2 regions of the Kribbella hippodromi genome follow, and region 1 is predicted to be linked to the other one. Evidence: riboswitches for the same ligand, from Rfam matches in the RefSeq annotation. Region 1 holds a riboswitch; the other holds the start of a gene.
What was found. A riboswitch is a leader RNA that binds a small molecule or an ion and turns the genes downstream of it on or off. The one in region 1 is predicted to bind glycine.

Region 1 (15,297 bases):
GAAGCCGGGATGGAGTACGGCGGCCAGCGGCCAAACAGATTCGCCTTCACGTAACCGAGGGTCGATCGGATCCCGCCAGATGCAACCGAGGGTCTCGGTCCACTGGTACGGAATGCCGGGGTGGCCGGACAGTTGCGGGTGGCGGACAGTGACGGAGGCGACCTCGCCGAGGAGTTCCGTACCGAGCTCGCGCAGGACTTCGTCATCGGACCAGAGGCCGCGAAGCCACTGGGTGATCATGGGTGCAGCCAACGTACAGTGCTCCGGGATGCCCCGGTAGACGGACGTGTTGAGGATCTTGAGCGGCAACTTGACCTGGTACCGGTCGTGGTCGGCGAGGTTGACCATGGTGCGGATCGACTGTGTGGGCAGGTAGTCCTCGGGGCTCTCCCCCAGCACGACGACCTCGCCGGTAGCCAGTTCACGGGCCCACTGGGTCCGTACGACGTGGTCCAGCTGCCACGGGTGGCACGGGAGCCAGACGTACGCGTCGGGGTCGTCCAACTGGTCGCGGAACGCCGCTATGACGTCCGGTGGTAGCTCGTGTTTGATGACTGCATACTCCGAGAGGTCTGGCGTGCCGCGGAACTCGGCCAGACCGCGCCGTACGGCCAACCAGGTGAGGCGGAGAGGTGTACGCGCCTCGGGGGCGTAGCGCTCGCTGTCGGCGGCGGAGAAGCCCAACCGGCCCTTGTTGGCCACCAGCAGCGGGTGGCCGGTCAGATGGCCCTCCAGGCGGCTGTGGTGCAGGTCGAGCAGCTCATCGGCCGGTACGGTCGTCGCAGCCATGCGTACGTCGGCTGCGAGCGTGCTGGTGAGCTCGGCGACGTACCCGGCTACCGTCGGCCCGTCCACGCCCAATACCGCGGCGGCTTCGACGAAGAACTGGATCGGGTCGGTAGCAGGCTCGCTCTCGTCGTTGCCGAGGATGCCTGCGGTCGTACGCCGGATGGACGCCGGATCGACCCGCCAACTGCCGAAGCCACCACGGGTTGCCTCGAACGTGTACGCCACCGGTCCGAGGTCCAGGCGGTTGTCGACGGGTTGGAGTAGTCCCTCGGTGCAGAACTGGCCGATCAGCTTGGCCAGGAGTTCAGCTGAGCAGGTGGACCATGCGTTCATGACGCTCCGGGGACGGCGAAGGTGGTGAAGGCGGTGGACTTGGGCAGGCGGTACACCTCGCGCCCGGCGATGCTGTTCAGGATGCCCGCGTTGCGGATCGCGCCGATGCCCAGGTCCGGTGCGGCGACGCCGTGACTGTGCAGGTCGGCGTTGGCAACGAAGATGCGGCCGGCCAACTGCTCGTCTGCAGCTTGGACGCTGTGGTCGCGGTTGATCACCCACCGACCAGCCGCGTCGTGCTGGATCTGCTCCTGCAGTGACTCCATGAAGGGCAACGACCGGTTCCGATAGCCGGTGGCCGCTACTACCGCATCTGTCGTGTGCTGGAACGTCCTACCGCTGTCAGCGTGCAGCATGGTCAACTCAAGCCCGTCGGCACGCGCCACTGCCGACACCACGGCTACGCCACACTGTAGGTCAGCCCGTAGATCCCTTGCGTACAAGACGTCGTGGATGTCATCCAGCGTCTCTGACGAGATGCCCTTGTAGTGCCGCCACTGCTCCTTCACCAACCTGTCACGGACTGGTTCGTCCAGTGCGTGGAAGTAGTCGACGTACGACGGCGTGGTCATCTCCAGGACCAGCTTGGAGTAGTCAAGTGGCGCGAAGGACGGCGTACGCGTCAACCACGACACTGCGGGGCGATCTGCTCGTAGCAGGTCCAGCGCGCACTCCGCACCGGATTGGCCTGAACCGACGACAGTTACCCGTCCAGTACGCAGGAGGTCGTCGCGGCGGAACAGGTAGTCCGCGGAGTGCAGGAAACGCTCCGGCGGCAGCCCCGCTAGTGCATCCGGGACGAACGGCTCAGTGCCGACGCCTACTACCAGGTGGCGCGCTTCGTACGTCTCCAGTACGTCCCCGCGCTCTACTGTCAGCTCGAAGTGCGATCCGTTCCACACGGCGTTCCGTACGTGGTGTCCGAAGCGCAGTGAGTCGAGCTGTGCGGCACACCAGCGCAGGTACGTCTCGTACTCACGTCGCGTCGGATGGAACTTCTCGCGTACGTAGAACTGGTACAGCCGGTCGTTGTCCTTCAGGAAGGACAGGAACGACAGGTGGTGCGCCGGTTCCACCAGACTGACCAGGTCCGCCAGGAACGACACCTGCAGCATCGCGTCCTCGAACATCAGTCCGCGGTGCCAGGTGAACTCGGGCCGGCTGTCCAGCACTGCGAGTTGCAGGTCGTCCACACCGTCGGCCAGTGCGGCCAGACCGAGGTTGAACGGTCCTGCGCCGATCGCGATCACGTCGTACATCTAGTGCCTCCTACGGACCATCAGCAGTGCTGTCTTGTCGGGCAGGTGCAGCTCCCCAGACGCTTCGAAACCGGCTGCACCGAACGCACGGACGGATGGGGTGTTCTCCAGGTCCGGCTCCGCCACTACCCGGCTACAGGCTGGTTCCGCGTGCAGTAGCGCGTCGGCGAGCGACCGGAGCAGCTGGCGGCCGAGCCCACGTCCGACTCGGGTGACATCGCCGATCGCGACATGCACACCCCAGTCGTGCTCCTCGTACGCGTAGTGCTCCGCCAGGCGGTCATGCCGTACGCGATACAACTCCACGTACCCGAACTCCTCCGCGTCGACCGAAGCCACGCACGGCGCCGAATGCACACCAGCTGTCTGCCGCTCGATCTCCTGCGCCCAGCGCTCCACCGGCCAGTCCTGCTTCCACCAGTGCTGGATGTGCGGCTGAGCCATCCAGAGAGCGATCCGCGGCGCGTCGGACGAGTCAGCTGGACGCAGCGCGAACCCACCGTCCAGGTTGAGCTCGTACTTCACCGGAGCGGGTTGGGGATGTCGAGGTACACCGACTGGGCGTCCAGTGGCGCCACTACCTCGTCGATACCGCGTAGCCGAGTCAACATGTTCGCCTTGCACGGCAGCGTGTCCGCTTCGAGCCATCTGCGTGCCAACCGGTCGCCGTCCGGACCAGCGGACTTCAACAGCGGCAGCGCTGCCGTCAACCGCTCCCGGACCACACCGAGCAGCTCCCCCTCGTCCGCCATCCCATCCGCTGCAAGACAGCCGACAACAGCCAGCGCCTGGTTGTGCAGCAGGTAGTAGGTCAGTCGATCGTCGACAATCGGATCGTCCACCACCGCCAGCGTCGAGTCCCGCAGTCCGGTCACCGCCAGCAGGCTCCGGAGGTACGACGACGCCAGGTAGTACCCCTGGTTGTCGCGGTACGCGCCGCCCCTGATCCGCCCGAGCCCATCCAGCCGTACGAGCGTGTTCTGCTGATGCGCTTCCAGACCGATACCGGTCTCGGCGTACAGGTGCAGCATCGGGATCAGCACATTGTCGATGTACTCCGCCACCCACGCGGCCGGGTCCTCGGCGGCGAACGCACTGAGCCGGCTGATCCCGCCTGGGCGCGGTGCGACGAGACCTGCCAAACATGCATAACTGTTGACGTCTGCCGGCACTTCTCGTACAGCAACGTCAAGACCAGTCAATGTTGGTCCACCTTCGTCAAGAGCAACCCAAGCCGGGTCGCGGACGATGCTGAAGCGCGGATGCGCGGTCGCCGTGCCGGCGTTGTACGCGGCGTCCAGCAAGCGGTTGATCTCCAGACCACGGCGCAACTCGGTCGGCGTCGACTCCCGCCGCGAGTTGGTGATCCGCAACCCGAGCGACAGCTTCAGCATCACCGGCAGATCCGGGTGGAACAGCGTCCGCAGGCTCGACGTCGGATACCACTGCGCCCCCTGCGGACCTAGGGACTTCACGCGGCCCGCCGCGACCAGCTCGGCGACTCGCGGCCGCTGTAGCACCGCCGCCGCCTGCCAGGGGTGCGCGGGAACCAGCACCCGCCCGTCCGACGGAGTGATACCGGCCAGCGCGCCCATCAGCTGTAGAGCGTCCAGTCCCTGCAGTGAGGGCGCGCCGGCCACCTGGTCCGACGACACCAGCTCGGCGTCGGCTTCGAACCAGTGCACTGCGAAACGACCGCCGAGCTCCGGCGAGTACGCCGCCAGCTCTGCGCCGCTCAGTCCGTCCCGGCTCTTCGGCGCCGGGTGATTCAGGTGCCCGAACAGCAACGCCTGCTCGAACTCCAGGAAGCGTCCAGGCCCCCGCTCACCATCGGCTTCCTCGACAAAGCGCGCGACGTTGCGTACGGACTCGGCCGTACGCGCCGCCAGGTCGTCGATCTCCGCCGGGTCAGCGTCCGCGGACAGCACCCGTACCAGGTCCTGAGGCGCGGGCGGGGCACCGTCCAGCAGCACGTCCGTGAACTGATGCAGACCAGTCCGGGACGCGTGCTCGACCCGGGCCGTCACGGTCGACGCGCCGACCGTCAGCGTCAACGGCCCGGTCGCGACCGGAACCGAGGCCTCCCGGGTGTAGCACCGCAGAATCGCGTTCAGATGGGCTTCGACAGCTACTTCGACTGCTATTGGGCTCACGCCGCTCCCTCGCCGGTCAGGACGTCGAGGCCGGTGGCCACGACCTGGTCGAGCAGTTCCTCGATGTCCGTCGCGGTCGCGTTCGGGTTCAGCAGCGTCAGCTTCAACGCGACCGTCGCCGGCCGGCCACCGCGAGCAGGCAGCTTGGTCCGGCCGATCAGCACCCGGCCGGACGTCAGCAACCGGCGCCGGACCTCCCCCTGGACCGCGTCCACTCCGGCCGGGTCCAGGCCCTGCCCGGCGACCCGGAACAGCACCGTGGTCAGGGTCACCGGCGCCAGCAACTCGAGGTTGCTGTCGGCAACGACCCGGGCCGCGGCGGCATGCGCCAGCTCGTGGCAGGTGTCCAGCATCGTGCCCAGCCCGGACCGGCCGTACGCGGTCAGCGTGGTGGCAACCTTGACCGCATCCGGACGCCGGGTGGTCTGCAGGCTGCGGCCGAGCAGACCGTCCAGCCCGCAGTCGATGTCGTCGGCCGGGTTCAGGTAGTCCACCGACCGGTCGAACGCGGCGAGCCTGGTCCGGTCCGCGACCAGCAGCACACTGGTCGCGGCCGGCTGCCAGCCGATCTTGTGCAGGTCGAGCGTGACCGAGTCCGCCAGTGCCACCTCGGCCAGCAAGGGCGCGAGCCGCTCGGAGAACAGTGCGCCGAACCCGTACGCCGCGTCGACGTGGACCCAGACGTCGTGCTTGCGGGCCAGCTCGGCGATCGGTGCGATGGGGTCGATCGAGCCGAAGTCCGTGGTCCCGGCCGTGGCGATCACCGCGATCGGAGTCCGGCCCGGTAGCGCGAGTTCGTCCGCGAGTACGTCCGTACGCATCCGGAAGTTCTCGTCGGACGGGATCGTGATCACGGCTTCCTCGCCGAGCCCGAGCGCGGCGCAGGCTCGCTGGACCGAGAAGTGCGCGAGCTCGGAGCAGAACACGACCGGGCGGTGCAGTCCCTGCAGACCGTTCCGCCGTACGTCGATCCCGGCCGCGGCGGCCGCGCTGTCACGGGCAATCAGTACGGCGAGCAGGTTCGAGATCGAACCGCCCGGGGTCAGTACGCCATCTGCTTCCCGGCCGAAGCCGGCCAGGTCGGCCAAGGCGCGTACGACCCACTGCTCGATCGCCAGCGTGGCCGGACCGGAGTCGTACGTGTCCATCGAGGCGTTGCTCGCCGACGCCAGCGCATCCGCGTCGACGGCCACCTGGAGCACCGGCGGCTGCAGATGCGCGGCCGCGTGCGGGTGGCTCAGGTCGATCCCGCTCTCCGCGAGCAGCCCGGCGATCAGGTCGAGCGCGGCGGACTCCCCCACGCCGGTCGACGGCACCCTCGGCTCGCCCAGTACTTCGGCCGCGCGCCGCAGCACCACGCCCGGCGAACCGTGCGGCAACGGACCCCGATCCCGGTCCGCAACTGTCGAGGCCAGCGGCCAAAGGTTGGTGAACGGGGTGCGGAGAGGTGCGGTCACGGCGGTCAGACGCGCGGGCTGCGGCATCCAGTGCTCCCGGGAAGTTGTCGAGTAAGGCAACCCTTACTAAGGCAGCCCTAACTTTTGCCCGCCGCACGCACGGTGTCAACTCGACTACCGCCGAAAGTGGCGATCCTCACCCCCGGGCCGGCGCGGCCGCGCTCAGGCACGGCCGCGCCGGGAATCAGGACCGAGTGACCGACTCCAGCGGTTTCGGCTCGGAGGCGTCCTCGGGTGACTTCTGCCGGTCCTGGTGACCCGGCCACCAGGCCGCGTGGCCGATCAGGGCCGTCAGGCTCGGGGTAAAGAACATCGCCATCACGAAGGCCGCGACCACGATGCCGAACGAGACGGCGAATCCCATCTCGGTCAGCAACGAGTTGCCGGCCAGCATCAAGGTGGCGAACGTCGCCGCCAGGATGAACCCGGCCGCGGCGACGGTCGGACCGGCGTGCCGGACTGCCATACTCGCAGCCTCGCGCGGATCCCGGCCCTCCCGCGCCTCTTCCCGCAGTCTGGCGATCATCAGGATGTTGTAATCGGTGCCGATGGCAACGACGAACAAGTACATGATCACCGGCAGCATGAACATCAGTCCGGAATGCCCCAGGCTGTTCTGGAAGATCAGTACCGTCGCACCGAGCGTCGCGCCGAAGCCCAGCCCGACCGAGATCATCAGGTACCACGGCGCGACCACACTGCGCAGCAGCAAGGCGAGGATGATCATGATCAACAGCGCGGCCAGCGGGAACACCGTGCGGTAGTCATGGTTGACCGCGGCGTTGATGTCCTTGTAGATCGACGACATTCCACCGACGAGCGCCTTCGTACCCGGCGGGGCGTCGGCGTGCGCGACGTCGCGGACGGCACCCACCGTACGCAACGCCTCATCGGTCGCCGATCCATAGCCGAGCGTGACCGTGATGTTCGCGGTCCGGCCGTCCTTGCTGATCGCCGCCGGCAGTACGTCGGCAACGCCCGCGACCGCGGCAAGCTTCTTCTCGTACGCGGGCAGCGTCGCCGGATCGAGCCGCCCGCCGCCGGTCGTGGTGACCAGAACCGAGGTCGGCTCGGCCGCACCGGCCGAGTACGCGGACTGCATCTCGGTCTGGACGACCATCGACTCCTTGGTCTTCGGCATCGAACCGGCGGCCAGATCGAAGGTCGCCTTGAAGCCGAGCGTGCCGAGCGCGAGCGCGACCATCACGATCCCGGACACCGCGGCGAACAGGGCCGGCCGGCGCTGAACCCCGCGACCGAGCGCCGCGAACCGCGCGTTCGAAGGCTCCTTGCGCCACGCCTTCGACGGCCAGAACAGCACCCGCGGCGGAATCAGCGAGCAGATCGCGGGGAACAGCGTCAGCGCGGCAACGAGCGTCACGGCGACCGTGATCGCCAGCGCCGGCCCCATCTGCTTCAGGAAGCCGAGCGACGACAGAAGCAGCGCGAGGAACGCGATCATGACCGCACCGGCCGCCGACGCGATCGCCTCACCGACCCGCCCGACCGCGTTGATCATCGCCTCCTTGGACTGCTCACCCGCCCGCAGCCGCTCGCGATAACGGAACATCAGGAACAGGTAGTAGTCGGTGCCGACCCCGAGCAGTACCACGATCAGCAACGCCGAGATCGAACTGCTCGCCTCCAGCCCGAACAGCTTGGTGGCGTCGGCGATCAGCCCGTTGGCCGTCGTCGACACCAGCGCGAGCAGGACGATCAACGGCAGCAGCGCGAGGATCGGCGACCGGAAGATGATCAGCAGCGTGATCAGGATGATCGCGAACGTACCCACGAAGGTCAGCATGTCGGCCCGGCTCGACGACTCCTGCTGATCCAGGCCCTGGACCGCCGAACCGCCCAGCTTCGCGTCCAGCTGGGTACCCTTCGTCAGCGCCTTCGCGTCGTCGCGCAGCGTCTTCGCGGCGTCCAGCTGACTCTGCTGGCCGGCGTTGTTGGTGTCCATCGACACCAGCCCGAGCACGTACTTGCCGTCCTTCGACGGCGGCCCCGGCACGACCTGCTCGACCTGATCGATCTTCTTCGCGCCGAGCTCGGTGGTGATCTTCGCGGCGTCCTTCAGATCGGCGGGACTGAGCCGCCCGCCGTCGGACCGCGAGTACAAGACGATGGCCGACGGCGTGAACGCGGTCGGGAACGCGCTCTGCTGGAGCTCCGCGGCCTGGATCGACTCGTAGCTCTTGGGCAGGAAACTGCTCTGGTCACTGCTCGACGGCAGGCTCGGCGCGGTCGCCACCACGGCGACCGCGATCACGAGCCAGGCCACGATCGTCCAGATGGGATGACGGACGGCAACGCGCCCGATGCGATGGAACATTTCGGTCTGCCTCCGGACAGGAAAGAACTGAGGCAACCACCATCACCGAAGCCGCTGACACCGCCCTGACATCAGCCTGACAGCCCCTGGCACGAGCTAGTGGTTCCCGTACGGCGTCCTGGTGAGAACGAAGGTCGCCACGTTCAGGTGCGTGATCGTGGCGCCGTCGCGGATCACCCGGAGGCGTTCGCCGGCGAGGTAGCCGTCGCGCCCCTGGTAGAGGTCGGGACCCAGCGGCGTCAGGCGGGTGGTGAGGCCGCCGGACAGTTGCAGGATGCCGCCGGAGACCGTGATGGTCATCGGCGTGTTGCCCCAGTACCAGTGGCCGAGCAGATCGGTGCCCTGGGCCAGCGTCGGTTCGGGCACCCACTCCTGCGTGATCGGCGGTTCGTAGCTGGTGAGGATGCGGATCAGGTCCGGAGCGAGCGACGCGACCCGGCCGTACGTCGCGTTGCCGAGGGTGACCGCGCCGACACGGCGATCACGATCAACGAACAGGCCGGCCAGGAAGCCGGGCATCGAGCCGGTGTGACCGATCAGCAGGTGCGGATCATCCGCGATCAAGCGCAGGCCCAGCCCGTACGACGCGGTCAGCCCTTCCTGCGGATCGGACGCCACCGGCGCGGCCATTTCTTCGACCGAGTCGCGGCTGAGTACGTCGGTCACCGGGTCGATCCAGAACGCCGCGTACCGCGCCAGGTCCTCGATCGTGCTCCACAGCTGCCCCGCCGGGGCCATCGCGCCCGAGTCGTACGCGGGCTCCGGAACGAGCTGCCCGCTGAACGGATGCACCGAAAATCCATCCGCGGCCGGGGCAGTCGGGAAGTACGTCGTACGCTTCATCCCCAACGGATCAAGGATCCGGGACTGCACCAGGTCCAGCCACGCTTCGCCGCGTACCCGGCTGACGATCTCGCCGAGCAACCCGTACCCGAGGTTCGAGTAGTGATGCCGCCGATCCGCCGGGCCGGCCGCGTGCGCGTCGTCCATCGCCGCGACCAGCTCGTCGTACGAAACCCCCGGATTCCGTTCCCACCAAGGGCCTTCGGGCTCCGCGTTCATCCCGCCACTGTGCGCGAGCAGGTGCCGTACGGTCAGATCCCCGAACGCCACGCCCGGCAGATGCTTGCCCACGGCATCATTCAGCCCGAGCAGCCCTTCGTCCCGGCACTGCATGATCAGGACAGCCGTCAACGTCTTGGTGATCGACCCGATCCGGTACTGCACGTCCACGCCCGGCAGATCCCCACCAGCAGTGGCGAACCGCCCGCGCTCCCCCGCCCAGGCCAGCGCCCCGTCCCGCAACACACCAGCACAAACCGAAGGCACCTTACTCCCACCCTGCCCCGCCGCCACCTCGGCAAACAGCGCAGCAGCAGTATCAGGACGCACACCACTCACCACACAACCTCCACAACTCCAAACCGTCCAGACATCCTAAATGCCGCTCGCCGCCACCACCGCTCGGCGGCTCGACAGTACGTATATCTCCACAGCTTCGTCTCCAGCCGCCGCCCCCGCCTGCGGGCGGGCGCGGTGGCCGTATACGTACTGTCGAGCTGCCGGATTCCTGGGCAGGGCGCGGTTATTGGAAGGCCTCTGGGGAGGGGCAGGAGCAGATGAGGTTGCGGTCGCCGTGGGCGCCGTCGATTCGGCGGACCGGTGGCCAGTACTTGGCGGCGCGGTCCACGGAGCGGGGGAAGGCGGCTTCCTCGCGGGTGTAGTGGTGGTCCCACTTGTCGTTGATGACGGATTCGGCCGTGTGCGGCGCGTTTACCAGCGGGTTGTCGGTGGCTGGCCACTCGCCGGCCGCGACCCGGTCGATCTCGTGCCGGATCGCGATCATCGCGTCGCAGAACCGGTCGAGTTCGCCGAGGTCCTCGGACTCGGTCGGCTCGACCATCAGGGTGCCGGCGACCGGGAACGACATCGTCGGGGCGTGGAAACCGTAGTCGATCAGCCGCTTCGCGACGTCGTCGACGGAGATGCCGGTCTCCTTGGTCATCGGCCGCAGGTCGAGGATGCACTCGTGCGCGACCAGGCCGTTCTCGCCGGTGTACAGCACCGGGAACGCACCCTCGAGCCGCTTCGCCACGTAGTTCGCGGTCAGCACGGCCGCCTTGGTCGCGGCGGTCAGGCCCTCGGCGCCCATCATCCGGATGTACGCCCACGAGATCGCCAGCACGCCCGCGGAACCGAACGGCGCGGCGCTGATCGGACCGACGCCCGACTCCGGACCGGCCTGGTCGAGCAGCGGATGGTTCGGCAGGTACGGGGCCAGATGCGCCGCGACCGCGACCGGACCGACGCCCGGACCGCCGCCACCGTGCGGGATGCAGAACGTCTTGTGCAGGTTCAGATGGCTGACATCGCCACCGAACTCACCCGGCTGCGCGAGACCGAGCAGCGCGTTCAGGTTCGCCCCGTCGACGTACACCTGGCCGCCGTGGTCGTGGACGATCTTGCAGACCTCGCGGACACTCTCCTCGTACACGCCGTGGGTCGACGGGTACGTGATCATGATCGCGGCGAGCTTCGTGCTGTGCTCGTCCGCCTTCGCTCGCAGGTCGTCCAGGTCGATCGTGCCGTCGTCGTTGCCCTTGACAACGACCACCTTCATCCCGGCCATCACCGCGGACGCCGCGTTGGTCCCGTGCGCGCTGGCCGGGATCAGGCAGATGTTCCGCTCGAAGTCGTCGCGGCCGTGGTGGTACCCGCGAATCGCGAGCAGCCCGGCCAGCTCGCCCTGGGATCCGGCGTTCGGCTGGATCGACACCTTCGCGTACCCGGTGACCTCGGCCAGCCAGCGCTCCAGCTGACCGATCAGCTTCACGTACCCGGCCGCGTCCTCCACCGGCGCGAACGGATGCAGATCCGCGAACTCCGGCCAGGTCACCGGCTCCATCTCGGTGGTCGCGTTCAGCTTCATCGTGCAGGACCCGAGCGGGATCATCCCGCGGTCCAGCGCGTAGTCCATGTCGGACAGCTTGCGCAGGTACCGCAGCATCGACGTCTCGGACCGGTGCGTGTTGAAGACCGGGTGCGTCAGGTACTCGGTCGTCCGCGGTACCGCGATCGCGCCGGCGTCGAGCGTGTCGTCGTACTGGACGCCGAACGACTGGCAGACCCGGGTCAGCGTGGCGACATCGGTCTTCTCGTCGCAGGAGATGCCGACGTGATCCGCGTCGACGAGCCGCAGCCAGATGCCGTTCTGCCGGGCGGCGTCCACGACATCGGCGGCACTGCCAGGCACGCGCGCGAGCACCGTGTCGAAGAAGTCGCTGTGTACGACCTCGACCCCGCCCGCGCGCAGCGACGCGGCGAGCTTGCCCGCGTACGAGTGCACCCGCTCCGCGATCGCGCGAAGCCCTTCCGGACCGTGGTACACGGCGTACATCGACGCGACCACGGCGAGCAGGACCTGCGCCGTACAGATGTTGGACGTCGCCTTTTCACGCCGGATGTGCTGCTCACGCGTCTGCAGCGCCAGCCGGTACGCCGGGGCGCCGTCGGCGTCGATCGACACGCCGACCAGGCGACCGGGCAACGACCGCTCGAGACCGGAGCGTACGGACATGAAGCCGGCGTGCGGACCGCCGTAGAAGAGCGGTACGCCGAAGCGCTGCGACGACCCGATGACGATGTCCGCGCCGGCCTCACCCGGTGCCTCGAGCACCGTCAGCGCGAGCAGATCGGAAGCGACGGCAACCAATGCGCCGCCCTCGTGCGCCGCCTCGATCAGCGGCTTCAGGTCACGGACAGCACCGTTCGAACCCGGGTACTGCACCAGGAACCCGAAGAAGTCGCCCGCCGGCAGACCGTCGGTGGTGTCGGCGACGACAACCTCGATGCCAAGGGCCTCGGCGCGCGTACGCACCACCGCGATCGTCTGCGCGAAGCAGTCCGCGTCGACCAGGAACCGGTCGGACTTGCTCTTCTTGTTCGAGCGGTGGGCCAGCGTCATCGCCTCGGCGGCCGCGGTGCCCTCGTCGAGCAGCGACGCGTTCGCGGTCGGCAGGCCGGTCAGGTCGGAGACGACGGTCTGGAAGTTCAGCAGCGCCTCGAGCCGGCCCTGGGAGATCTCCGGCTGGTACGGCGTGTACGCGGTGTACCAGGCCGGGTTCTCGACCAGACGGCGGACGATGACCGACGGGGTGAAGGTGCCGTAGTACCCCTGGCCGATCATCGAGGTGGCGACGTTGTTGCGGGCGGCGAGCTGGCGGAGCTCCGTGAGCGCGTCCACCTCGGAGGCCGGCTCCGGCAGCCGCAGCGGCTCGGCGGAGCGGATCGAAGCCGGGACCGCCGCGTCGACCAGCGCGTCCACGTCGGCGTACCCGAGGAGCTCGACCATCCGGGCGATCTCGTCCGGGCGCGGCCCGATGTGCCGGTCGGCGAAGGTCGCCGAAAGCTGCGGTGAGTTGTTCATCTAGAGGCTCCGTTGCTGGCAAATGCGTCCGGTCGCCTCCCCCTCTGTCACCCGCGCGCGGTCTCGCGCGCAACGCTCCAGAGTCGCCTGTGACACTCGGTCCATGGGCCTGAGAGGTTCCGGGGAGGAATTGCCCCTTCGGCGCCCGATGACACGGGTCTCTCCCGAGTGTTGTGTACGGCTGAACCGAGGCTACCAGGAATCCGGGAACAGTTCGGGCAGCAGCCTGCGGGCGTCCGGCCGCGCCGCCGCGACCTGCTCGGCCGTGGCCGACTGCATCGGCCAGCGCACCCGCGTCCCGGCGTCGTCCCAGTCCCCCACCGCCCAGTCCCCGACCGCGGCCAGGAACTTGTCCAGCGCCGGGTTCGACAGGCCGGCCTTCTGCAGCGGCGCGACATGCGCGGCGAAGAACTCACCGATCCGCCGCTCGACATCCAGATCGGTGGCGTACTTCACCGCACCGTTCGGTGAGAGCGCCGCGACGTTCGAGTAACTGCCGTGCGCGCCGAGTGACGACATGCTCGCCAGGAAATGACCGGGCACGAAGATCGACAATCCTGACTGCAGCGCTTCGTCGAACCACGCCTTGTCACCACCGGCGGTCTTCAAGCCGATCAGACTTGGTACGGCTTCCGCGAGCTCACCCAGTTGCCGCGGACCGATCGTGGTCTTCGCGTGGGGCGGGTTGTACAGCACGAGTGGTACGCCATCGGCCGCATCGGCAGTCCGGCGAAGGAAGTCGAGCACTTCGTACGCGTTCAGCGGAAGCCAGTCCGGGACGATGACCTGGATCGCACCGGGCGACAACCTCGCGGCACGTCGTACGCGTCCGAGCTGCACTTGGGCCGACGGGTGACTCGCGCCGAGCTGGAACGGTTTGTCGGCGCCCGCCAGCAGCTCGTTGATCCGGTCGAACTCGGCTTCGGTGAGCGTTTGAAACTCCCCGGCCGTGCCATGCGCGTAGAGCCCGTCGACTGTCGTCCTGGTCAAAGTCTCAGCTTGAGCTTCGAGCCGGCTGAAGTCGATCGAGTCGTCCGGGTTCAGCGGCAGCAACAACGTCGCCCACACACCGCGGAGCGAGTCGGCAGTGAGTGGGCGCACGGGACGTACGTTACGTCAGCCTGTCATCCGGGCGCGACGGCGCGCGGCGAGTTCGTCGGTGTGCGACTCGGAGTCGCCGTCGTCGTGACCGTCGGCCCGCTCGGTCGGCAGCTCGGACAGTGAACCCTCGACCTCACGCCAGACACCGCCGAGCGCGATCCCGAAGACACCCTGGCCGCCGGCCAGCAGGTCGATCACCTCGTCCGGCGAGCTGCACATGTACACCGACGCGCCGTCGCTCATCAGCGTGATCTGGGTCAGGTCGTCGAAGCCGCGCTTGCTCAGGTGCGCGATCGCGGTCCGGATCTGCTGCAGCGAGATCCCGGCGTCGAGCAGCCGCTTGATCACCTTCAGCAACAGGACGTCGCGGAAGCCGTACAGACGTTGCGTCCCGGAGCCGGTGGCCGGCCGGACCGAAGGCGAGACGAGACCGGTCCGCGCCCAGTAGTCGAGCTGCCGGTAGGTGATCCCGGCCGCGGCGCACGCGGTCGGGCCGCGGAACCCGACGTCCTCCGGCATCGGCCGCAGGTCGTCGTCGAACAACAGACCCTGGACCCCGGCGGAAGCCTCCGCGGCCGCCATGGCCTCGGCGTGCGCGTCGGACGTCGACTGCGCCGTCAGATCCGTGTCGCCGGTGCGTGTCACGCCTGAGCCTCCCTGGATACTGCTTGGATACCGACTGGTACGAGCCATCTGCGTGGAGTGACAGCACCCCACGACTTCTTCACGGTAAGCCGCCGCCCGAACCGGGTCAACGACAACCGCATCGAGCCGAGAGCGTGTCGCGACCGCCGTACGAATCGTTACTTAGCCGATCTTGTACCAATCCCGCACCGATCCTGCCGTGGGCGGCCGGAACCAGCGGCTCAGCTCTTGTCGAAGTCCTCCGGAGTCACCTGGTCGAGGAACTCCCGGAACCGCTCGACCTCCTCTTCCTCCACGACCTCGTCGGCGCCGTCCGTCTCACTCTCCGGGACGGGGATCCCGGCCTCGGCCAGGATCTCCTCGGTGCAGAACACCGGCGTGCCGGTGCGCAGCGCGAGCGCGATCGAGTCCGACGGCCGCGCGGAGATCTCCGTCTTGTCGTCGAACACCAGGATCGCCTCGAACACGCCGTCGGTCAGGTTCACGATCCGGACCTGACTGAGGGTGTGCCCGAGCACCCGGAGCGTCTCGGCGAACAGGTCGTGGGTCAGCGGCCTGGGTGGTTCCATCCCTTGCTGGGCGAAAGCGATCGCACTTGCCTCGGCAGCGCCGATCCAGATCGGCAGATACCGCTCCCCACCGACCTCCCGCAACAGCACGATCGGCTGACTCGAGGGCATCTCAACCCGGACTCCGACCACGTCGACTTCGCGCACACCTTCAGCCTACTCCGCGGTCAACCCAGAGCGGATATCAGCGCGGGTCAGCGTGGGAGGCGGGAGCGGACCAGAGCGGTGTG
Region 2 (15,297 bases), on a different contig from region 1:
GTGCTGCCAAGCAGGTTGAGCGGGGGCGGCGGTTTGCGGGGGCGTTGGCTCGGGCTTATCCGGTGCGGGATGGGTGGGTGAGGTGGAGTGATGCGGGCACGGTGGTTTGCCGGTGTGAGGAGGTTTTGCGGGGTGAGGTCGAGGGGGCGGCCGAGGAGCGGGGGCTGGTGGATGGGCGCGCCCTGAAGTTGAGCAGTCGGGCTGGGTTGGGGATGTGTCAGGGACGGGTGTGTTCGCGCAACGTCGCCGCTCTGCTCGCCCGGCCCGGCGAACAGCCGAGTCCGAGTATGAAACGACCGATCGCGGTGCCGGTGAGGCTGGGCGATCTGGCCGCGGCCGAGGTCGAGTCCGAAACGATGGAGGAACAGTGAGCGAGAAGCTGGACGGCGTGATCGTCGCGACCGCGCTGCCGTACGCCGAGGATGTGTCCGCGCCGGCGGGGCTGCGGCCCGACCTGGACAAGTACGCCGAGCACTGCCGGTGGGTGGTCGAGAACGGCTGCCGCGGCGTCGGGCCGAACGGTTCGCTCGGTGAGTACTCGTCGCTCACCGACGACGAGCGCCGCGCCGTCGCCCGGACCGCGATCGAGGCGGTCGGCGACGACGGGATCGTGGTTGTCGGTGTACATGGTCCCGGTTCGCACCAGGCCCGGTCCTGGGCGGAGAAGGCAGCCGAGGACGGCGCGGACGGCGTACTGTGCCTGCCGCCGACCATGTACCGGGCGAACCGCGGCGAAGTGATCAGCCACTTCACCGAGGTCGCGAAGGCCGGGCTGCCGGTGATGGTCTACAACAACCCGCTGGACACCAAGGTCGACCTGACTCCGGACGTGCTGGCCGAGCTCGCCCAGATCGAGAACGTGGTGGCGGTGAAGGAGTTCTCCGGCGACGTCCGCCGGATCCTGGAGATCCGCGAGCTGGCTCCGGACCTGGCCGTGATCGCCGGCGCCGACGACCTCACCCTCGAGGCGCTGCTGATGGGCGCGACCGGCTGGTTCGCCGGCTTCCCGAACGTGTTCCCGAAGGAATCGGTGCGGTTGTTCGAGCTCGCCACGCAGGGCAAGCTGGAGGAGGCGCGGGCCTTGTACGAGCCGCTGGTCGCCTCCTTCCGGTGGGACTCGCGGACCGAGTTCGTGCAGGCGATCAAGTACGGGATGGACTACGTCGGACGGTTCGGCGGACCCTGCCGGCCACCGCGCGGGCCGCTCGTACCCGAGCACCTCGCGCAGCTGGAGCAGGACATGAAGAAGGCCGTGGAGTCACTGGGATGAGATCCGTCCGGACCATCACCGCCATCGACTCGCACACCGAGGGGATGCCGACCCGCGTCGTCACCGGCGGGGTCGGGGTGGTCCCGGGTGCGACGATGGCGGAGCGCCGCGAGTACTTCGTCGAGCACCTGGACGATCTGCGGCTGTTCCTGGTGAACGAGCCGCGTGGTCATGCCGCGATGAGCGGCGCGATCCTGCAGCCGCCGACCCGCCCGGACGCGGACTGGGGTGTGCTGTACGTCGAGGTGTCCGGCTGCCTGCCGATGTGCGGGCACGGCACGATCGGGGTCGCGACGGTGCTGGTCGAGTCCGGCATGGTCGAGGTCACCGAACCGGTCACCGAGGTCCGGCTGGACACCCCGGCCGGGCTGGTCGTGGTGGACGTTGCCGTGAGCAACGGCCGGGCCGAGCGCGTGACATTGCGGAACGTCCCTTCGTACAGCCATGCGCTGGATGCTTCGGTGGAGGTGCCGGGACTCGGCAAGGTCGGTTACGACTTGGCGTACGGCGGGAACTTCTACGCGATCCTGCCGCTCGAACAGCTCGGGCTTCCGTTCGACCGGGCCGAGAAGGACCGGATCTTGCAAGCCGGGCTGGCGATCATGGACGCGATCAACGCGACCGACCGGCCGGTGCATCCGCTCGATCCCGGGATCAACGGGTGCAAGCATGTGCAGTTCACCGCGCCCGGTCAGGACGGGGCGCATTCGCGCAACGCGATGGCGATTCACCCGGGCTGGTTCGACCGGTCGCCGTGCGGTACGGGTACGTCGGCGCGGATGGCGCAGTTGTACGCCCGCGGTGAACTTCCCCTGCACACCGACTTCGTGAACGAATCGTTCATCGGCACCCGGTTCACCGGCCGCCTGATCGAAGAAACCACAGTCGGCCCGTACCCCGCCGTCGTCCCCACCGTCACCGGCCGAGCCTGGATCACCGGCACCGCCAACTACCTACTCGACCCCGACGACCCCTTCCCAACCGGCTTCGTCCTGTAACCCAGCAGGAAGGCGGCTGACCGCGAGTAGGCATGCTCTCTACCGATGAAGTTTGGATTGCCAGTCGGTAGGTACGTTTCCGCCCGGGACTGGTTGGGTGTCGGGGCGGGCGGCTGGTGGGGCCAGGGTGGGACCGTCGTAGTACTCGGATTCGCCGTAGTGCCAGAACCAGTCTTCGCCTGGTTCGAAGCTGCGGACGATTTGGTGGCCGGTTTCGGTGGCGTGGGCCGACGCGTGCTGGGCGGGGGAGGAATCGCAGCAACCGATGTGCCCGCACTGCGCGCACCGGCGCAGGTGGAACCACCACCCGCCGGCCTCGAGGCACTCGACACAGCCGGTGCCGCTCGGGGGAACGGTGCTGTCGATCCCTGGGGTTCCGGAATTCTCCGTCATACCGGCCATCATGGTCCAAGACCCGGTCGCTCACAACGATCCTCGAAGAGGACAGAAACTGTCCGCTACTCCGGCAAGGATCGGAGCATGACGACGCAGAAGATTCCTGGTGGGAAGTCGGCCGTGACCCCGTACGTGGCGGCCAAGGGTGCGGATCGGTTCCTGAAGTTTGTGGAGAGCACGTTCGAGGTGCCGCAAGGGCTGCGGGTGCTGAACGCGGACGGGACGGTCGGCCACGCCGAGATCGCCATCGACGGCGCGGTGCTGATGGTGTTCGACGCGGCGCCGGACTGGCCGGAGCTGCCCAGTCTGCTCAGTGTGTACGTCGATGATGTCGAGCGTACGTACGCCCGGGCGCTGCAGGCCGGAGCGACCGTGGTGACGGAGCTGATGTACTCGGGAATCACCGGCGACCGTGGTGGCCGGGTGAAGGATCCGCTGGGGAACATCTGGTGGCTGCAGACGCATGTCGAGGATGTGGACCCGGCCCGGCTGGGGGAGTTGTTCGCGGATCCGGTCGAGGCGGCGAAGATGCGCACGGCGCAGGAGACCTTCGCGGACGAAATGCGCAGCCGGCTCGCCAACTAGACGTAGCCGGATCGCCAACTAGACGCGGCCGGATGGCCAAGTAGACAAGGCGATTCAGCCAAGAAGACGTACCGATTGACCGGGCCGGACCTGGGCGCACGCGTCCAGATCCGGCCCGGTGACGTACGCGATGACCGGGTAGCCACCGGTCACCGGATGATCGGCCAGGAAGATCACCGGGGTGCCCGACGGCGGGATCTGGATCGAGCCGTGGGCCATGCCCTCACTGGCGAGTTCGCCCGTCCGCGAACGCTCCAGCGGCGAGCCGTCCAGGCGTACGCCGACGCGGTTGCTGTTGCTGCTCACTTGATAGGTTTGCCCCAGCAGCGCGGCCCACCCGCTGTCCGTGAACCAGTCGCGCCGCGGTCCCGGCGTCACCCGCAACCGCACCTCCCCACCAGGCGGATGCGCTACCGGGGCAAGATCTACACCCGGCATTGGCTCGACCAACGTTCCGATCGGCAGTGTCTGATGGGCTGCAAGCGGCGCGGGCCCAAGGCCGGACAGAAGATCGGTCGATCGCGACCTGAGCACTGGCGGTACGTCCACCCCGCCGCGCACCGCGAGGTACGTCCGCAAACCGGTTGCCGGCGGCCCGAATCGGAGCAGTTCGCCGGCGCGGAGCCTGGCGGGCGCGTTCAGCGGTACGCCAGTACACGGCGCTCCGGTGATCGCGACGACCAGATCGCTGTCGGCGTGCACGACCAGCCCGCCGTACGTCAGCTCGATCGCCGCCGCACCGGGGACGTTGCCGACAAGACGGTTCGCCAGCTCGTACGCGGCCCGGTCGCAGGCGCCCGACATCGGCACCCCGAGCGCCGCCTGGCCGGCCCGGCCGCGGTCCTGGATCGTTGCCAACGGCCCTGATTCGATGACGGTCAGGCTGCTCATCCACGACCCGCGTCGACGAACCGGACCCGGCGGCCGGGATGGAACAGCGCGGCCGGTTCGCGGTCCTGGTCGAAGATCCGCACGGCCGTCCGGCCGATCAGCTGCCATCCGCCGGGCGATTCCCGCGGGTACACGCCGCTGAACTCTCCGGCCAGCCCGACCGCGCCGACCGGCACCTTGGTACGCGGCGACTCGCGGCGCGGGAGGTCCCACTCGCCGGACGAGGTGAGGTACCCGAACCCGGGCGCGAAGCCGCAGAACGCCACCGTCCACTCGTCGCCGGTGTGCCGCGCGATCACCTCGCTCACGCTGCAGTCGAGCAACCGGGCGACGTCGTCGAGGTCGGCGCCGTCGTACGTCACCGGAATCTCGATCAGGTCACCGGCCGCCTGCGTGGTATCGGCCGGCGTCACCACCCGCAGCGCCTGCGACAGCGCACCGAGCGGCCCGGAGGTCGTGACCAGTACGGTGCGCGCCGCCGGGACGATGTCGATCACACCAGCCGGAGGATCCGCGACGAGCGCCGCGTAGTACCCGAGGACCTGGTCGAGGTTGTCGAGCTCGACCAGCATCGCGCGATCTCCCGACGGGAGCAGCCGCATCAGCCGGTGAACGGGCGCATCGTCACACCCGCTCCCTCCAGGGCGCCGCGTACCCGCCGGGCGATATCGACGGCGCCAGCGGTGTCACCGTGGACGCAGATCGACGCCGGCGCGACCATGAGCGATCCGCCCCCGTTGTCCCGGATCGATTGCCCGGTCGCCATCGCCGTACACCGCGCCGCGATCTCGTCCGCGTCGTGCAGCACCGACCCGGCCTCGCGCCGCGACACCAGCGTGCCCTCCGGGGTGTACGCGCGGTCCGCGAAGGCCTCGTGCACCACAGTCAGGCCGGCGTCCGCGGCCAGCCGAAGCCAGGCCGATCCCGGCAAACCCAGCACCGGCAGCGACTTGTCGTAGTCGGCGACCGCGGCAACCACCGCCGCGGCCTGTGCTTCATGGTGGCCAATCGTGTTGTACAGCGCGCCGTGCGGCTTCACGTACCGGACCCGATCGCCGGCGATCCGCGCGAACGCGTCCAGCGCACCGAGCTGGTACACGACCTCGTCACGCAGCGCGTCCGGCTCGATGTCGACGAAGCGCCGGCCGAAACCGGCCTTGTCGGCGTACCCGACGTGGGCGCCGATCGCGACGCCGCGCTCGACCGCCCGCGCGGTCACCCGGCGCATGATCGACGGGTCGCCGGCGTGGAAGCCGCAGGCCACGTTCGCGCTGGTCACCACGTCCAGGAGGGCGCTGTCGTCACCCATCGGCCAGGAGCCGAAGCCTTCGCCGAGATCCGCGTTCAGATCCATCGCCACCTCCGCACGTCCTGCCTGCCGAAACTCCGGCCTGGTCCGTTGGTCCGAGCCTAGAGATTGTTCAACAATCCGGCAAGCGCTGTTCCGCTTTTCACCCTGAGTGCGGGATGATCGGGGCATGAGTACGCCTGGGGCCGAGGGGATGCAGCGGGAGACCGGGCGGCAGGCGTGGCTGCGGACCGTGGCCGCCGATGTCGCGCGGCTGGACCGCAGCAGCTCGGCCGAGCGCGCCGCGGACATCCTCCGCCGGAGCATCACCGAGGGCGCACTGCCGCCCGGCGCCCAGTTGTCCGAGGTCGAGCTGACCGAGGTCCTCGAGGTCAGCCGGAACACGCTGCGGGAGGCCTTCCGGCTGCTCACCCACGAGGGTCTGCTGGTCTACAAGCTGCATCGCGGCGTCTTCGTCCCGGAGCTGGGCGAGCACGACGTGATCGACCTGTACCGGTTGCGCCGCGTACTGGAGGTGGATGTCGTCCGCGGCCTGACTGCGCTCGACCCGGAGGTTCCGGCGGAGCGACTCGTGCTCTTGCGGGACGAGGTCGACGCGGCCGAGGCCGCCGCGAAAGCGGACGATTGGCCGGCAGTCGGTACGGCGAACATGCGCTTCCACCAGCAACTGATCGGCCTGGCCGGAAGCAGCCGGATGAATGCGGTGACCGGCCGGCTGCTTGCGGAGTTGCGACTCCTCTTCCACGTGATCGCGGCCCCGCGCGAGCTGCACGAGCCGTACATCGGGCGGAACCGGGCGCTGCTGGAGCTGCTCGAAGCCAGGAAGTACGACGAGGCCGCCGCGGACCTGCACGAGTACCTGCTGGACTCCGAGCAGCGCATCCTCGCCGCCTTCCGCGCGCGTTAGCGGATAAGGGCTTGCGTCGGCAAGCGAAAACCTGAGTTGATGAGCTGGAAACTCGTCAGCTGCAAAGGGGAGCACAGCTCATGACCGATGACGCCCGGACCGATCAGACCCCGAAGTCGTACCGCCCGATCGATTCGAAGGGCTTCCGGGACTTCATCTCCCGCGGCTGGGGGCCGGTGGACCGGACCGTCACGGTGCCGGACGGGCTCGCCGAGGCGGCCGCCGAGCACCGGCGGAAGCTGGCCGCCGCGCTGCCGGGCCGCCGGATCGCGCTCGCGGCCGGCCGTGCGCCGGTCCGGTCGAACGACACCGACTACCAGTTCCGCGCGGACAGCGACTTCGTCTGGCTGACCGGCTGCCAGGCCGAGGGTTCGGTGCTGGTGATCTCGGGGGACAAGTCGGATCGTAGCCATGTCGTTCTGTGAGCCAAGGAGTTGGTCTTGTGAGTTGTCTTCCTAAGACCGCTTGGCCTCCGACTTGCCCGGTGCCGGGCCTGAAGGACTGGTCGGACGCACTGCAGATTGCCTGCCGCCCGATCGAGGAGCTGCCGGCCGCGGTCCGCGGGGCGGTGCCGTTCATCCTGTCCGTCCCCGGCGTCGAGCCGATGCTCGACGCGCTGGTCCGGACCTCGCCGACCGACGGCAACTCGCTCCGCCAGACCCTCGCCGAGCTGCGCCGGATCAAGGACGACTGGGAGCTTGACCAGCTGCGCGAGGCCGTCGCCGCGAGCGTGCTCGCGTTCGGCGACGTGGCCAGTGAGCTGCCGGAGGCGATCCGGGGCGGCGGCGAGCGCTGGCTGCAGGGTACGTTCGACCGCCGCGCCCGGACCGCCGGCAACGGTGTCGGGTACGCGTCGATCGTTGCTTCGGGCAACCATGCACCCGTGCTGCACTGGGTCCGCAACGACGGGCCGGTGAACGAAGGCGACGTGATCCTGCTGGACGCAGGCGTCGAGACCCGGACGCTCTACACCGCGGATGTCACCCGGACCTTCCCGGCCACGGGCGAGTACACCGCGGCGCAGCGGCAGGTACACGACCTGGTGCACAAGGCGCAGCTCGCCTCACTCGACGCGGTCAAGGTCGGGGCGCCGTACCGGGCCTTCCAGTACGAAGCGCTGCGGGTGCTGGCCGAAGGGCTGCGCGACTGGGGTCTGCTCGACGTGTCGCTCGACGAGCTGCTCGGTCCCGACGGCCAGCAGCACCGGCGGTACATCGTCTGCGGCACAGGTCACTACATCGGTCTCGACGTGCACGACTGCGACGCGTCCCGGCCGGAGGCGTACTTCGCCGGCACGATCGAGGCCGGGATGGCGCTCGCGGTCGAGCCGGGCCTGTACTTCCACCCGAACGACGAGACCGTCCCGCCGGAGCTGCGCGGCATCGGCATCCGGATCGAGGACAACGTCGTCGTCCACTCCGACCGCCTGGAGATCCTGACAGAGGACCTGCCGATCACCACAGACGGTCTGGAGCAGTGGACCCGGTCGCACCTGCCCGGGAAGTAAGTACCGTCAGCCAACCGGTGCAACGGCGGGGCAGCTGGTGCCTCGCCGTGGCACGTCCAGTGAGATCAGGTACTTGTCGACCGTGCTCTGCATGCAGGTGCCCTTCGAGTAGCTTCCGTGGCCCCAGCCTTCGTACGTGAGCAGTACGCCGCTCCGGCCGAGCTGCCGTGCCACGCTGCGCGCCCAGTCGTATCCGGTTGCCGGGTCGTGGATCGCGTTCGCCAGTAGTACCGGGGTCTTCAGGCCGCGCACCTTCAGCACGTGCTGGGGGTTGTTGGCCTTCGGTGCACCGAGACAGATGGACACCGCCGTCAGCTGACCCGGGCACTTCATGTCCTGGTTGTTGCGGGCCACGCGAGCGTGTCCGCGAGCTTGGACCACTGCGGGCCGTAGAGCAGCTTGAACACGACAAAGCTCAGTTTGTACGGATCAGCGGACTTGGCGAGCTGGTCCGCCCACACGGCGTGGACGTCCTGGCCGTGCAATGCACAGGTCGTCGTGGCGTCACACCACTTCACGAACTCGTCGAACGAGTCCTGTGCCGCGGCCGCCTGGTCATCGAGGAACGCGCGGGTGGAGTTCGTGCTGTGGTCGCTCACACTCTCCAGGACCATGGCGCGTACGCGGTTGGGGTACGTCTCCGCGTACTGCCCGCCGAGCACCGTGCCGTACGAGCTGCCGTGGAACGTGATCTTGGATTCACCGAGCACCCGGCGGATCGCGTCGACGTCACGGACGGTCTGCCAGGTGTCGAGGTGGTCGTACAGCGGGCCGGTGTTCGTACGGCAGTCCTTGGCGAGCTGCTGGTTGTAGCTGATGGTCGTACTGAACTCGGCCGCGCTCTTGATGATCGGAGACGGCTGTTTGGCGAGTAGCTCCGCCGAGCAGCGCACCGGGTTGCTGCGGGCCACTCCGCGCGGGTCGAAGCTGACGATGTCGAAACGGTCCTGCAGGTCAGTACTGAAGCGGTCGATCCCGGTCTTGATCCGGTCGACGCCGGAGTCGCCGGGACCGCCCGGGCCGAAGACCAGGACGCCGACGCGTTCGCTGGGGACCTTGGCGGTGCGGCGGGCGATCGCGAGGTCGAACGTCGGCCCGCTGGGGTCACGCCAGTCGACCGGCAGCCGGAGCGTCGCGCACTGGGAGCCCTGCACGTCGGCGGGCTTGTCCTTGCCTTCGGGTTTGCAGTCGGTCCACTGCACCTGCGGCTTGGCGGCCGCGACCGCCGGGAGTGCCGTCAGGCCGGCGGCGAGTGCTCCGAGCACGGTCGCACCGGCCAGGGCACGTCGGGAGAAAGTCATGCCGCCGATCCTTCGGCAATCGCTTGCTCGCGGCATCGGGGACGAGCCCCAGCCGACCCGGGGCAGTAACCCAACGAGCCCTTGAAAGTGTTGTTAGGGTCGGTCCTTGATGAGTACCAAATACGCCAGGTGGTTCCGGACGGTGGCGATCGCCGAGGCGATCTCGTGGACCGGGTTGCTGATCGGCATGCTGTTCAAATACGTCCTGTCCGACAACGAGGTCGGGGTGAAGATCTTCGGCCCGATCCACGGCGGCATCTTCGTCGTGTACGTGGCGACCGTACTGGCCGTACGCGGCCCACTGCGCTGGTCCTGGCCGGTCACCCTGGCCGCACTGGCAGCGAGTGTTCCCCCGCTGTTCACCTGGTTCTTCGAGATCTGGGCGGTGAAGACGGGCCGGATTGACGCCGGGCGTGGCGTCGCCGTACCGTCCACAGCGGAAGTCAACTCAACAGCCGCATGAACCCGTGCGGGAGAGTCCTGGGTCCGGCCCAGGCGCCGTAGGAGCAACTCTCCCCAAGAATCTCTCAGGCACCTTCACCGCACGGGCGAGGCACCTCTGGAGGGCACTCCGCCCAACAGAACGGGGAGGACACCAAACGGTCAACGGCGACCGGAAGGAACCTCCACACGATGGCGATCAGTGTCTTCGACCTGTTCAGTATCGGGATCGGCCCGTCGAGCTCCCACACCGTGGGACCGATGCGAGCGGCCCGTACCTTCGCGCTCGGTCTGGCCGATGACGGCCTGCTGACCGCGACCACCACGATCAGCGCGCAGCTCTTCGGCTCACTCGGCGCGACCGGGCACGGGCACGGCAGCAACAAGGCGGTGCTGCTGGGGCTGGAGGGCGCCGACCCCGAGACCGTGGTCACGCACTCCGTCGACGCCCGGGTCGAGACGATCCGCGAACGCGGCCGGCTGGCCCTGGCGGGTACGCACGAGATCGCGTTCGACGAGCACACCGACCTGGTGATGCACCGGCGCAAAGCACTTCCGTACCACCCCAACGGGATGATCTTCGCGGCGCGCGATGCCGTCGGCGCGGTGCTGCGGGAGCGTACTTACTACTCGGTCGGCGGCGGGTTCGTCGTCGACGAGAACGCGGCCGCGGGCGATCGGATCGTGCCGGACACCACCCCGCTGAAGTACCCGTTCACCACCGGTGCAGAGCTGCTCGACCGGTGCCGGGAGTCCCAGCTGTCGATCAGCGAGGTGATGCTCGCCAACGAGCTGGCCTGGCGGACCGAGGACGAGATCCGGGACGGGCTGCTGCGGATCTGGCAGGTCATGCAGGACTGCGTCCGCGAGGGCTGCGAGACCGAGGGCATCCTGCCCGGCGGGCTGAAGGTGCCGCGCCGCGCGCACGCCCTGCACCAGAAGCTGTCGCAGGACCCGTGGTCGGTGGATCCGTTGAAGGTGATGGACTGGGTGAACCTGTTCGCGCTCGCCGTCAACGAGCAGAACGCTTCGGGCGGACGGATCGTCACCGCGCCGACGAACGGTGCCGCGGGCATCATCCCGGCCGTGCTGCACTACTACCGCCGGTTCGTGCCGGGCTCGACCGAGGACGGCGCGGTCCGGTTCCTGCTCGCGGCCGGAGCGATCGGCGTCCTGTACAAGGAGAACGCGTCGATCTCCGGCGCCGAGGTCGGCTGTCAGGGGGAGGTCGGTTCGGCCTGCTCGATGGCCGCGGCCGGACTGTGCGAGGTGCTCGGCGGTACGCCCCAGCAGGTCGAGAACGCGGCCGAGATCGCGATGGAACACAATCTCGGCCTGACCTGCGACCCGGTCGGCGGCCTGGTCCAGATCCCGTGCATCGAACGAAACGCGATGGCGTCGGTGAAGGCGATCAACGCCGCCCGGATGGCGATGCACGGCGACGGCGTCCACGTGGTCACCCTGGACAAGGTGATCAAGACGATGCGCGAGACCGGCGCTGACATGAAGATCAAATACAAGGAGACCTCCCGCGGCGGCCTCGCCGTCAACGTCATCGAATGCTGATCGGCGTCCTCTCGGTCACCACGGCACCGTGCCGTGCAGGCTCCAGGTAGACGGTGTGGCCGGCGGACACCAGTTGCTTGGCTGTTTCGTAGCCGAGGCCGCGGTTTGCGCCGGTGATGAGTGTTGTGGTCATGGGTCCACCCTCTCGCTGCCGGTGTCGACCAGGTAGTACCCACGATTTCCTAGGGAACGGCAGTACCAGGTTGTGGGTGGGTGGGGGCGGGATACTGGCTTGTATGGGTGAGCTCGGGCGGACGTTGCATGGTTGGCGGGATCGGGTGACGCCGGAGCAGGTTGGGTTGGCGGTGGGTGGACGGCGGCGGGCGCCCGGGTTGCGGCGGGAGGAGCTGGCTCAGCTGGCGGGGTTGTCGGTGGACTACATCGTGCGGCTGGAGCAGGGGCGGGCGGAGTCGCCGTCGGTGCAGGTGTTGTCGGCACTGGCGCGGGCGCTTCGGTTGTCCGATGCCGAGCGCAACCATCTGTTCGTACTGGCCGGTGAGGTGGAGCCGTCACCCGGGCGCGTGTCTGCGTACATTCCGCCAGGTGTGCAGCGGATCGTCGACCAGCTGGAGGGCGCGCCGCTCTGCGTGTGCGACGCCGCCTGGACGATGATCACCTGGAATCCGCTGTTCGCGGCGATGTCCGGTGACCCGTCGCGATTCCAGGGCCGGCGGCGGAACATCATCTACCGGAATTTCACCGAGCCGGGCGGGCGGATCGTGCAGACGCCGGAACAGCAGCGCGAATTCCGGAACGCGATGGTCACGGATCTCCGCGCTTCGCTGGCGCGTTATCCACAGGACCCGGAACTGCGGGCGCTGATCGAAGAACTCCGCGGGTACGCCGAGTTCGCGCGCTTGTGGGACGAGCGGGTGGTCGGATTCCATCGGTCCGAGCGGAAGACGATCCGGCACCCTGAGGTGGGTGACTTCAGCATCGACTGCGATGTGCTGGCGGTACCGGGCAGTGATTTGCGGATCGTCGTGTACACCGCGGCGCCTGGGACCGAGGCGGCGGAGAAGTTGCGGTTGTTGTCGGTGATCGGGTTGCAAGCGCTGACCTGAGCTGTCAGCTAACGGAATGCATTCCTACTGTCGCGTAAACGGTATGACATTCTTGAATTGGTGCGGGCTGCGGTGGAATTTGCTCCAAGGACTGTTTCAAACGACCTTTCAGCCGATAACCTGCGGGACTTGTGAATCCGATCTCTGCCACGGCTTCCCGCCGACCGCCCTGGCAGAACCCGCGGCGCCTGCGACAGGTCGCCACCGGCGCCGGCCTCCTGCTGCTCGGATACCTCGTCCTGGTCCTGGTCGCGTTGTTCGGCGGGCCGCGGATCGGGGCGGGTTTGTTGCCGCTGCCAGGCGGTGGTGGCGGGCCTGAGCCGGTCAGCCCGGTCGCGGGGTTGCAGCCTGGTCAGCCGACGGAGAACCTGCCGCGGATCCCGCACACGCCGACGCCGACCGCGGTGACGATCCCGTCGCCCGGTGCGACGCCGAGCGTTGTACCAACCCAGTTGCCGGTCCAGTTGCCGGTCCAGTTGCCGGTCACCCCTGGTACGCGCCCGGCGACCTCGTCGGCACCGCAGATCGTGGAGAGCAGCGCACCGACCATCCCGGTCGTCACCGCCACCCCACCAGTCGTCCCACCCACCGAGCCAACAGCTGGTACGACGACGACCGCGCCGGTCAGCCCACCGCCGACCGATCCATCGACCAGCCCACCCGGGACGCCAACCGCTTCGCCGACCAGCCCCACCACACCACCCAGTCGCCCTGAACCGGGTGGTTTCCTCGGCAAACTCCTCCGCAAGCTGGGGCTGTAACCGACGACCTCAGTAGGCCTCTACTTGGGTGGTGTCTGCGTTGCCGTGGGTTGTCGGCTGGAGGTTTATCTGCCAGCCCTGGTTGCGGCCGAAGGTTTGGTCGAACTTCTTGAAGGAGCAGTCCGCGCGGAACTTGCGCTTGGTCTGGTCCCAGTCGCTGCCGCTCTTGAAGTACAGGTGGTACGTGCCGCCGATCCGCTTCACGGTCGTCGTGTCGCTCGCCTGGATGTACACCATCACCTGTGGATCGCCCGGCGGCTGACCGTCGCTGACGATCGACACCGCGACGTCATGCGCCGTCCCGTTGGTGATCTTCACCTGACCGGTGCCTTCAGCTCCACGCCGTACCAGGATCTCCCCGCTCCGCGGACGCACCGGCTCCGGCGCCGGCCCCGGATCAGGCAGCGTCTTGCCGAAACTGAGCTTCAGCCGCTGCAACTGGACGATCGCCGAGTCCAGGTCGGTGCGCAGTTGCCGCTGGACCTTCTGCGAGGTGTACGCGACCCCGCCGCACCGCGCGTCGTCCTCGGTCTTCGGCGCCGATGACGTCAGCTGCGCGGCCGCTACCCCGATCCGCTCCTTCAGCAGCTCGTGTACGGCGTTCAACCGCGTCGTCACCGTCAGTGCCGCCAACCGGATCGCGACCGTGTTCAGCGTCTCCGCGACCGTACTCATCGAATCGGCCAGCCCCTCGGCCGTCCGGACCCGGGTCAGCCGCCGGGCCGACTCGGTCAGCACCTGGTCGATCCGGCGCAGCTCCGCCTGGTACGCCGCCGTACTCAACGGCCCCGAAGCCGGGACCGACGACGCGGGCGCCGGCGCCGCACTACCGGTAGCCGACGCACTCGGCCCAGGCGTCTGTTGCGGCTCCGCACCACACCCGACCACGACACCAAGCCCAGCACAGAGCGCAACCCAGCGCTTCATTCCCCACACACCCCCAGGTCCCCACCCGCGCGTCAGCTGCCAGAGTAGAGCATCACTCGCGCGGCGCCGGGCGGACGAACGGGAACGCCAGCGTGCTGCGGATGTTCTGGCCGGTCAGCATCATCATCACCCGGTCGACGCCGATGCCCAGGCCGCCGGTCGGTGGCATCGCGTACTCGAGCGCGGACAGGAAGTCCTCGTCCAGCGACATCGCCTCCGGGTCGCCCGCGGCCGCCTTGAGCGACTGCTGGGTGAGGCGGCGGCGCTGCTCGACCGGGTCGACCAGCTCGGAGTACGCGGTCCCGATCTCGGCGCCGAAGGCAACCAGGTCCCAGCGCTCCGCGAGCCGCGGCTCGGTGCGGTGGGTCCGGGTCAGCGGCGACGTCTCCAGCGGGAAGTCGGTGTAGAAGGTCGGCAGCATCGTGTTCGGCTCGACGAGCTCGTCGTACAGCTCGAGCACCAGCTCGCCGGCGGTCAGGTCGAACGTCGTGTGCACGCCATGCTCCGCGCACAGCTCCCGAAGCCGCTCGATCGGCGTATCCGGGTCGATCGGCGTACCGGCGGCCTGGCCGACCGCGTCGTGGACCGTGATCACCGGCCATTCGCCGGAGATGTCGAGCTCCTCGCCGTCGCGGCGCACCACCGGCTTGCCGTACACCGCGGTCGCCGCCTCGATCAGCAGCTCCCGGGTCAGCTCGCGCATCACGTGATAGTCCGCGTACGGCTGGTACGCCTCGACCGAGGTGAACTCCGGGTTGTGGGTCGCGTCGGCGCCCTCGTTCCGGAAGTTGCGGTTCAGTTCGAAGATCTTGCCCATCCCGCCGACACTGAGCCGCTTCAGGAACAGCTCCGGTGCGATCCGCAGGAACAGCTCGGTGTCGTACGCGTTGATGTGCGTGACGAACGGCCGCGCGTTCGCACCGCCGTGGACGGCCTGCAGCATCGGCGTTTCGACCTCGATGAAGCCCCGCGTCTCGAACCCGTTCCGGATCGCGCGGACGGCCGCACTGCGCTGCTGCATCATCCGCAGCGAGTCCGGATTCATCACCAGGTCGATGTGCCGCAGCCGGACCCGCGCCTCCGGGTCGGTGAAGCCCTTTCGCTTGTCCGGCAACGGATGCAGGCACTTGGCCGCCATCACCCAGCTGGTGACCGCGACCGACAGCTCGCCGCGACGGCTGGTGACGACCTCGCCGGTGACGCTGACGTGGTCGCCGATGTCGACGAGCCGCTGCCACCGGTCCAGCGCTTCCGCGCCGCAGGCGTCGGTCGTGAGCATCACCTGCAGCTGGGTCAGCCCGTCCTGCAACTGCGCGAAGGACAGGCCGCCGTGGTCCCGCATCCGCAGCACCCGGCCGGTCACCGACACCGTGT

Region 2: linked by a shared signal. The riboswitch ahead of ABD260_RS01990 (L-serine ammonia-lyase) and the one ahead of gcvP (aminomethyl-transferring glycine dehydrogenase) in region 1 are both predicted to bind glycine.

Annotation. Positions count from the first base shown of each region.
Region 1 covers NZ_BAAAPH010000042.1:8,447-23,743, reverse strand. The annotation lists gene ABD260_RS36920 (IucA/IucC family protein) at 1-1,122, opposite strand, end outside; gene ABD260_RS36915 (lysine N(6)-hydroxylase/L-ornithine N(5)-oxygenase family protein) at 1,119-2,381, opposite strand; gene ABD260_RS36910 (GNAT family N-acetyltransferase) at 2,382-2,906, opposite strand; gene ABD260_RS36905 (IucA/IucC family protein) at 2,903-4,534, opposite strand; gene ABD260_RS36900 (pyridoxal phosphate-dependent decarboxylase family protein) at 4,531-6,018, opposite strand; gene ABD260_RS36895 (MMPL family transporter) at 6,176-8,326, opposite strand; gene ABD260_RS36890 (serine hydrolase domain-containing protein) at 8,423-9,682, opposite strand; gene gcvP (aminomethyl-transferring glycine dehydrogenase) at 9,912-12,752, opposite strand; glycine riboswitch at 12,840-12,929, opposite strand; gene ABD260_RS36880 (dihydrodipicolinate synthase family protein) at 12,945-13,853, opposite strand; gene ABD260_RS36875 (MerR family transcriptional regulator) at 13,869-14,435, opposite strand; gene ABD260_RS36870 (bifunctional nuclease family protein) at 14,720-15,214, opposite strand; gene ftsR (transcriptional regulator FtsR) at 15,262-15,297, opposite strand, start outside.
Region 2 covers NZ_BAAAPH010000001.1:382,379-397,675, forward strand. The annotation lists gene ABD260_RS01920 (FAD-dependent oxidoreductase) at 1-371, shown strand, start outside; gene ABD260_RS01925 (dihydrodipicolinate synthase family protein) at 368-1,270, shown strand; gene ABD260_RS01930 (proline racemase family protein) at 1,267-2,268, shown strand; gene ABD260_RS01935 (UBP-type zinc finger domain-containing protein) at 2,308-2,661, opposite strand; gene ABD260_RS01940 (VOC family protein) at 2,749-3,249, shown strand; gene ABD260_RS01945 (5-oxoprolinase subunit C family protein) at 3,304-4,140, opposite strand; gene ABD260_RS01950 (5-oxoprolinase subunit B family protein) at 4,137-4,742, opposite strand; gene ABD260_RS01955 (LamB/YcsF family protein) at 4,742-5,494, opposite strand; gene ABD260_RS01960 (GntR family transcriptional regulator) at 5,619-6,356, shown strand; gene ABD260_RS01970 (M24B family metallopeptidase) at 6,841-7,863, shown strand; gene ABD260_RS01975 (alpha/beta hydrolase) at 7,870-8,196, opposite strand; gene ABD260_RS01980 (alpha/beta fold hydrolase) at 8,193-9,164, opposite strand; gene ABD260_RS01985 (DUF3817 domain-containing protein) at 9,274-9,627, shown strand; glycine riboswitch at 9,625-9,717, shown strand; gene ABD260_RS01990 (L-serine ammonia-lyase) at 9,798-11,171, shown strand; gene ABD260_RS01995 (hypothetical protein) at 11,158-11,304, opposite strand; gene ABD260_RS02000 (helix-turn-helix transcriptional regulator) at 11,408-12,235, shown strand; gene ABD260_RS02005 (hypothetical protein) at 12,588-12,929, opposite strand; gene ABD260_RS02010 (hypothetical protein) at 13,006-13,923, opposite strand; gene lysX (bifunctional lysylphosphatidylglycerol synthetase/lysine--tRNA ligase LysX) at 13,976-15,297, opposite strand, start outside.